Regions from separate parts of the Microbacterium sp. J1-1 genome, predicted to be linked through region 2. Evidence: riboswitches for the same ligand, from Rfam matches in the RefSeq annotation. Region 2 holds a riboswitch; the other holds the start of a gene.
What was found. A riboswitch is a leader RNA that binds a small molecule or an ion and turns the genes downstream of it on or off. The one in region 2 is predicted to bind thiamine pyrophosphate.
Positions count from the first base shown of each region.

Region 1: another riboswitch for thiamine pyrophosphate. It lies ahead of thiM (hydroxyethylthiazole kinase); the one in region 2 lies ahead of LRQ07_RS15985 (ECF transporter S component).

Region 1 covers NZ_CP089590.1:2,406,316-2,409,743, forward strand. The annotation lists gene LRQ07_RS11535 (bifunctional hydroxymethylpyrimidine kinase/phosphomethylpyrimidine kinase) at 1-997, opposite strand, end outside; gene thiM (hydroxyethylthiazole kinase) at 994-1,842, opposite strand; TPP riboswitch at 1,833-1,926, opposite strand; gene LRQ07_RS11545 (NAD-dependent epimerase/dehydratase family protein) at 1,933-2,895, opposite strand; gene pheT (phenylalanine--tRNA ligase subunit beta) at 2,969-3,428, opposite strand, start outside.
Region 2 covers NZ_CP089590.1:3,284,462-3,287,889, reverse strand. The annotation lists gene LRQ07_RS15990 (D-alanyl-D-alanine carboxypeptidase) at 1-1,500, opposite strand, end outside; TPP riboswitch at 1,583-1,694, shown strand; gene LRQ07_RS15985 (ECF transporter S component) at 1,685-2,338, shown strand; gene LRQ07_RS15980 (ABC transporter ATP-binding protein) at 2,335-3,428, shown strand, end outside.

The DNA of each region.
Region 1 (3,428 bases), 880 kb from region 2:
GCTGCAGGAGCCGATCCCCCGAAGTCGCCACCATCACCGGATCGAGGACGACGATGGGCGGACGGACCCGATCGAGCCACGCAGCGACCGTCCGGATAACCTCGGCGTCGGCGAGCATCCCGATCTTCACCGCGTCGATCACGATGTCATCCGACACCGCGTCGAGTTGGTCGCGGAGGAACTCTGCCGGCGGCACGTGCACACCGCGCACGCCCTGGGTGTTCTGCGCGGTCAGCGCGGTGAGCACGGCCATGCCGTATCCGCCGTTGGCCGCGATCGACTTGATGTCGGCCTGGATCCCTGCGCCACCGGACGGGTCGCTCCCGGCGATGCTCAGCACACGCGGAACCGAACCTGCGAGCCACCGCCGCCGGAAAGCACGGGCGGTCGCCGCAGGGTCTTCCGCCGCGCACAGCGCCGAGACCACGGCGATGCCGGCTGCACCGGCATCCCGCAGTGCCTCGGCATCGTCGAGCCCCACGCCGCCGATCGCGACGCACGGGAGCGGACTGCGTGCGACGAAGTCACGGAATCCGTCGACTCCGAGCGGCGCCGGGTGATCCGGTTTCGTCGCGGTGGGCCGGATCACGCCGACACCCAGGTAGTCGACCGTCCCCACCGGCAGCGCGAGCACGGCCTCGAGGTGCGCGGCACTGTTCGCCGTGAGGCCGATCAGCGCATCGGGTCCGAGTACCTCGCGCGCCCGCCGCACGGACGCATCGCCCTGCCCCAGATGCACGCCGTCGACGCGCGCACCCCGTTCGCGGGCGGCGACGGCAGCATCCAAGCGGTCGTTCACGACGAGGAGCGCCCGTCCGTCGATCGCCCGCGACACCGCGATCAGCTGTTCGACGATCTCGGCCTCCGTCGCCGTCTTGTCCCGCACCTGGACGACGCGCACACCACCCTCCACAGCCTGACTGACGGTCTCGACGACACCACGATCACCGCAGAGTTCGGGATCGGTCACGAGATAGAGCGAGAGATCGGCGGTCACCGCGCACCGCTCTCGACGCGAGCCTCGGCGACGAGGTCTTCCGGGCGCAGCGCTGCGAGTGCATCCAGCAGCGATACCGCGAAACTGCCCGGACCCCGTGCTGTCGTTGCGGCATGCTCGGCGGCGATCGTGTATCCGAGGCTCGCGGCGGCGACCGCCGTGAGCGCATCGTGCCCCGTCACCCTGGCGGCGCCGAGGAGCGCGGCCATGACTGCGCCGAGGGCACAACCGCCGCCGGTGACCCTGGTCAGGAGCTCATGACCGTTCGCGAGTCGCAGGACCCGCTCGCCGTCGGTGAGGAGATCGACCGGACCCGAGACCGCGACCACGGCACCCGTCCTCGTCGCCAGGGCAGCCGCAGCGTCGGCAGCGGCATCCGTACTGTCCGTCGCGTCGACACCTCGGCCACCCGCGCTGACTCCGGCGAGGGCGAGGATCTCGGAGGCGTTGCCTCGGATCGCGGTCGGGCGCTGATTGGCCAGGTCATGCGCCAGCGTCGTGCGGATCGGCAGGGTGCCGATCACGACCGGATCGAGCACCCACGGTGTCCCGGACGCGGTCGCGCCGGCGACGGCTTCGAGGATCGCAGCCCGCTGCTCCGGCGTGGGCGTGCCGAGGTTGATCAGCAGGCCGGAGGCGACCCCGGCGAACGGCTCGGCCTCGCCGACGATGTCGACCATCGCGGGTGCCGCACCGGCGGCGAGCAGCACGTTGGCGGTGAACCCCGTGACGACCGCGTTGGTGATGCAATGCGTCAAGGGCGGAGCCTCACGCACCACCTCCCACAGCGCCGCGGCGGAGCCGACGAGATCGGTGGTGGATTCAGGACGCAGAAGATCGCTCATCGCGACATCCCTTCGCTAGTACGAACTAGATCAGGTTCGACGGGTCTGTTCTCAGCCGCGGATGCGGCACCCCGTGTCACTGCTCGCAGTCTAGCGATCGGCCAGGAGCGCGCGTTCCTCCGCCCGGGTGAGTCCGGCACGTCGCGGCCGATCGACGCCGCGGGCGCGCTCGTCGACGATGACCCGCCCGATCGTGTCGGCGAGGGCGCGGAGCGAGCCTCCCGACGCACGGAACGCTGCGTTGGACCGCGTCATGAATCCCGTCATCTCCGGCGGCAGCCACAGTGGAAGCGACCGCGGTCCGGCCCAGTGCTCGACCTCCCGAGCGACGAGCCAGTCCTCGTCGGCGACGGCCGTGTCACCGGTGTGCCCTGCTGCCGAACGTACCGCCTCCAGCACGTCGGAGAGCGAATGCCTGTCACCGATCGCGTTCACCACCCCGCTCCGAGTCACCGTCACGATGAACTCGGCCAGGTCGTCGACATCGATCACCTGCGCAGCTCTCCCCTCGAGCGGTGGCAGCAGCACCGGCTCCGCGCCGGCGCGCGTGAACGCCGCCGCCCAGTATCCGAACCTGTCGCTCGGATCTCCGTCCCCGACGATGAGCCCGGGGCGCACGATGAAGGCCCGCGCTCCGAGCGCCGAGACGGCGTCTTCGGCCGCGGCCTTCTGCGCCCCGTACTCGTAGACGTCTCCGGGACGGGCGGGCGGATGACGGGGAGCTGATTCGTCGGCCCCGACCGTCTCATCATCGGCGTACACCGACATCGAGGACACATACGTCCACCGTGCGGCACGCTCACCGAGAGCGTCGACGGCACGAGCGACGTGCGACGCTTGCGAGGAGATGTCGACCACATGGTCCCAGTCGCGCTGTGCGAGTGCGTCGTACGCCTCGGCAGCCTCCCGGTCTCCGCGCACGAGCTCGGCACCCTCGGGCGCAGGTCGTGTTCCGCGGGCGAGACAGGTCACTGCCGCACCGGCATCGACCCATCGACGCGCGATCCGCCCCGAGAGCCAGCCCGTACCGCCGAGGATCAGCACATCCGACATGGCTCCATGTCAGCAGGAATCGACCACACGCGAAAGAGCTTCCGCTCAGAGCAGATTGCGCCCGAGGTCGTGCTCAGTCGCGCAGCGCCGCCCCGAACCGTTCGGCCGCCACCGCGACGCCCGCGAGCTTGGCCTCGGTGGCCTCCGCAGCGGTGAGGGTGCGGTCGTCGGCACGGAACCGCAGGGCGAACGTCAGGCTCTTGGAGCCTTCCGGCACGCCCTCCCCGCGATAGTCGTCGACGAGACGCACGGACTCGAGCATCGCACCGGCGCCCTCAGCGAGAGCCGCCTGCACATCCGCGGCGGGAACCTCGGCCGGCAACGTCAGCGAGACGTCCTGCGTGGCAGCAGGGAACGTCGACAGCGACGCGGCCACGACACGGCCGCCCGCGAGCGACAGGACGCGGTCGAGGTCCAGCTCGAACACGGTCGCACGGCCGGGGAGGTCGGCGCCCTCCGCCACCGCGGGGTGTAGCTCGCCGACGTAGCCGACCTCTTCCTCGGCGATCCGGAGGGATCCGGTGCGGCCGGGG
Region 2 (3,428 bases):
CGAACGGGTGAGAGCGAGGCGCTCGTCGTCGCCCGCCTGATTCAGCGCCGCCGCGAACAGGTGCACCGTGGTGTCCCCGATCGTCAGGTCTTTCGCCGTCAGTAGGTTCCAGCCGACCAGCGTGCCGGTCTTGATGCCGACGACGCCCGGATCGGCGAGCATCCCGTTGGTGTTGACGACCGTGCCCGCACCCGGGAGGTCCACTGACCGGGTGCCGACGATCTCCGCGAACACGGGGTTCTGCATGGCCAGCTCACCGAGCTTGATCAGGGCCGCAGGGGTCGCCACATTGCGCTCGTCGAAACCGGAGGGGGTGACCACCGTGATGTCGGTGAGCGCACGATCGCGCAGCCACACCTCGGCGGCGGCCGCGAACTCCTGGTCCGAGCCCCAGATCTCGGAGGCCAGCCGGTCGATGTAGTTGTTCGCCGACCCGAGGAGTGTGCCCTGGAGCATCTGGTACTCGGTGAGGACGCCGTCGACAGGGACATCCAGTGCAGACTGATCGCTGCGCCGGTAGTTCCAGTAGTCCACGCTGTCGCCGTAGGTGAAGCCGAACTCCGGCCCCTGCTCGCCGAGGGCGAGGGGCATGCGGTCGAGCACCATCAAGCTGCTCACGACCTTGGTGATGCTCGCGATGCTCACCGGATCGGTGATCGACGCCGCGGTGGTGAGCCCGGCGATGCCGACGGACGCGCTGCCCTCACTCGGCCAGGTGATCGTCGCGGCGGGAGCGGGAACCGTGTCGAACTCGACGGACTGCGCCGTCGGCGGAACCTCGTGCAGCGGCCAGAGCAAAGTCGTGCCCGCATAGCCGGCGACCAGCGCGGTGAGCGCGACCAGCGGCACCAGGATTCCCGGGCGAGCGATGGCCGGCCGCAGGCGAGCCCCACGGAGGAGCCCGCCGTTCTGTTCGGTTTCCGGGGTCTGCTCGAACGTCGCCGTGGCCGTGTGCGCACCGACGGCGGCGGCATCGACCCAGGTCAGTGCGGTCGCGCCCGTCTTGCCGTCGGCCCACTGCACGGCCGCGCCGTCGACGAGCGCCTCGGCCTCATCGGGCTCCTGCGCCTCCTCACCCTCGCCGCGTCGGCGGGGCTGGAAGGGCGGCTTCGTGAGTGGCGGAGTCGCGGGACCATCCGCCGGCTCCGGGTCGAGCGCCGGCTCCGGGTCGTGCACGGGCTCCGGGTCGAGCACGGGCTCCGGATCGGACGTCGACGTGGCATCGGTCTCGTGGCGTCGTGCGGGCGTCCGGTCGACCGTGAACAGCGCGCCGATCGCGGCGGCGTCGACCGGGACGGCGGAGACGACGGAGGGATCCGACGGGGGCGTGTCGCCGGCGAAGAGTCGATCGGCGGCGAAGGGTGCGGCGCTCTCCGATGCGGGGGCGGCGGGGTCCGACGCGATCGCCAGGTCGTCCACAGGCCCGGAGGGGGCGGCCGTCCGCGAGCCGTCGTCGCTGACGACGCCCGTCGCCTCGTCGGCGGGATCTGAAGCGGTCACTCGTTTACGGTACCCAATCCCCGGCGTGTTCCGCGGCGCGAAGCCCTGTCGCCACGCCGGTGTCGCCACCGGGTAAGATCGTCAGCACAACCACGGGAGTCCGGCGAGCCGGGCTGAGAGGGAGCGAATCGCGCTTCGACCGTCGAACCTGATCTGGGTCATGCCAGCGCAGGGAGGAGTTCAGATGAGTACGTCCACGTCCGCATCCGCGAAGCAGACATCCGCCGCGAACGGTCTGCGACCCACGTCGATCTGGCGCTGGCGCGTCGTCGACATCGTCGTCGCCGCCGTCCTCGGCGTCGCGATCGGCCTCGTCTTCTGGGGCTGGAACACCATCGGCTACGCCTGGTTCGGCGCCGCTGACGCCCTGACGCCGGGTCTCGGCGGCATCGCCGTCGGCATCTGGCTGCTCGGCGGCGTCGTCGGCGGCCTCGTGATCCGCAAGCCGGGCGCCGCGCTGGTGGTCGAGCTGGTCGCGGCGATCGTGTCGATGCTGATCGGCAACGTGTGGGGCGTCTCGACCGTGCTGTCTGGCATCGTGCAGGGCCTCGGTGCGGAGATCATCTTCGCGCTGTTCTTCTATCGTCGTTTCGGCATCGTGGTCGCCGCGCTCGCGGGTGTCGGCGCAGCGGTCGCCGCCTGGGTGTTCGAGCTGTTCTACGGCAGCTCGCCGAACATCCTGAAGTCGCTCGAGTTCAACACCATCTATCTGGTCAGCGTCGTCATCTCGGGCGCGATCCTCGCGGGCGTGGTCGGGTGGCTGCTCGTGCGCGCCCTCGCCGTCACCGGCGCACTCAACCGCTTCGCCGTCGGGCGAGAGCACGTGCGCGAGGTCTGAGCGTGAGCTTCGCCGCCCCGGCCCGCGTGCAGGCTGCGGGCTGGGGCTGGCGGTATGCCGGTCGAAAGCGCCCAGCCGTCGCCGACGTCTCGTTCACGATCGAACCGGGCGAGCGGGTGCTGCTTCTCGGCGCATCGGGCGCGGGCAAGTCGACTCTGCTCGCCGGTCTCGCCGGCGTCCTGGGCGGCGATGATGAGGGGGAGCGGACCGGTGACCTGCGCATCGACGGCGCGTCCCCGGAATCGCGGCACGGTCGCGTGGGGCTCGTCCTCCAGGACCCCGATGCCGGAATCGTGCTGTCGAAAGTCGGCGATGATGTGGCGTTCGGCTGTGAGAATCTCGGTGTCGCGGCGTCCGAGATCCCGGACCGAGTCGCGGAGGCTCTCGACGCCGTGGGCCTCGACGTCTCGCCGCAGCGTCCCACGAAGGCGCTCTCGGGCGGCCAGAAGCAGCGACTGGTGCTGGCCGGCGTGCTCGCGATGCGCCCGGGCCTGCTGCTGCTCGACGAGCCGACCGCGAACCTCGACCCCGAGGGCGTGCGCGAGGTGCGGGCGAGTGTCGAGCGGGCGGTGATCTCCTCCGGTGCGACACTGATCGTCGTCGAGCATCGCACGCCGGTCTGGGTCGATCTGATGACGCGTGTGATCGTGCTGGCGGCCGACGGCGGGCTGCTCGCGGATGGGACCCCCGAGCACGTGTTCGCGGTCCACGGTGACGTGCTCGCCGACGCAGGGGTGTGGGTGCCTGGGCGTGACATCGACCTGCCCGTACTGGAGCGGGTGACGGCACCCGATGCGCTCTCCACCTCCGGGCTCTCGATTGCGAGGGAAGCGGGCGTCGTCGTGCAGGCGGGACTCGACCTGCGCGCACCGCGGGCGAATGCGACCGTGATCACCGGGCCGAACGGGGCGGGCAAGTCGACCCTTGCGCTCACTCTCGCCGGACTCATCCCCGAAGAGGCAGGAGAGGTGCGGTCGGCACCCGAGCTGGCGGGGCGCAAAGGCACCCGCCCGATCCGGTGGACGTCGCGCGAGTTGCTCACCCGTATCGGCATGGTCTTCCAGGAGCCGGAGCACCAGTTCCTCACCCA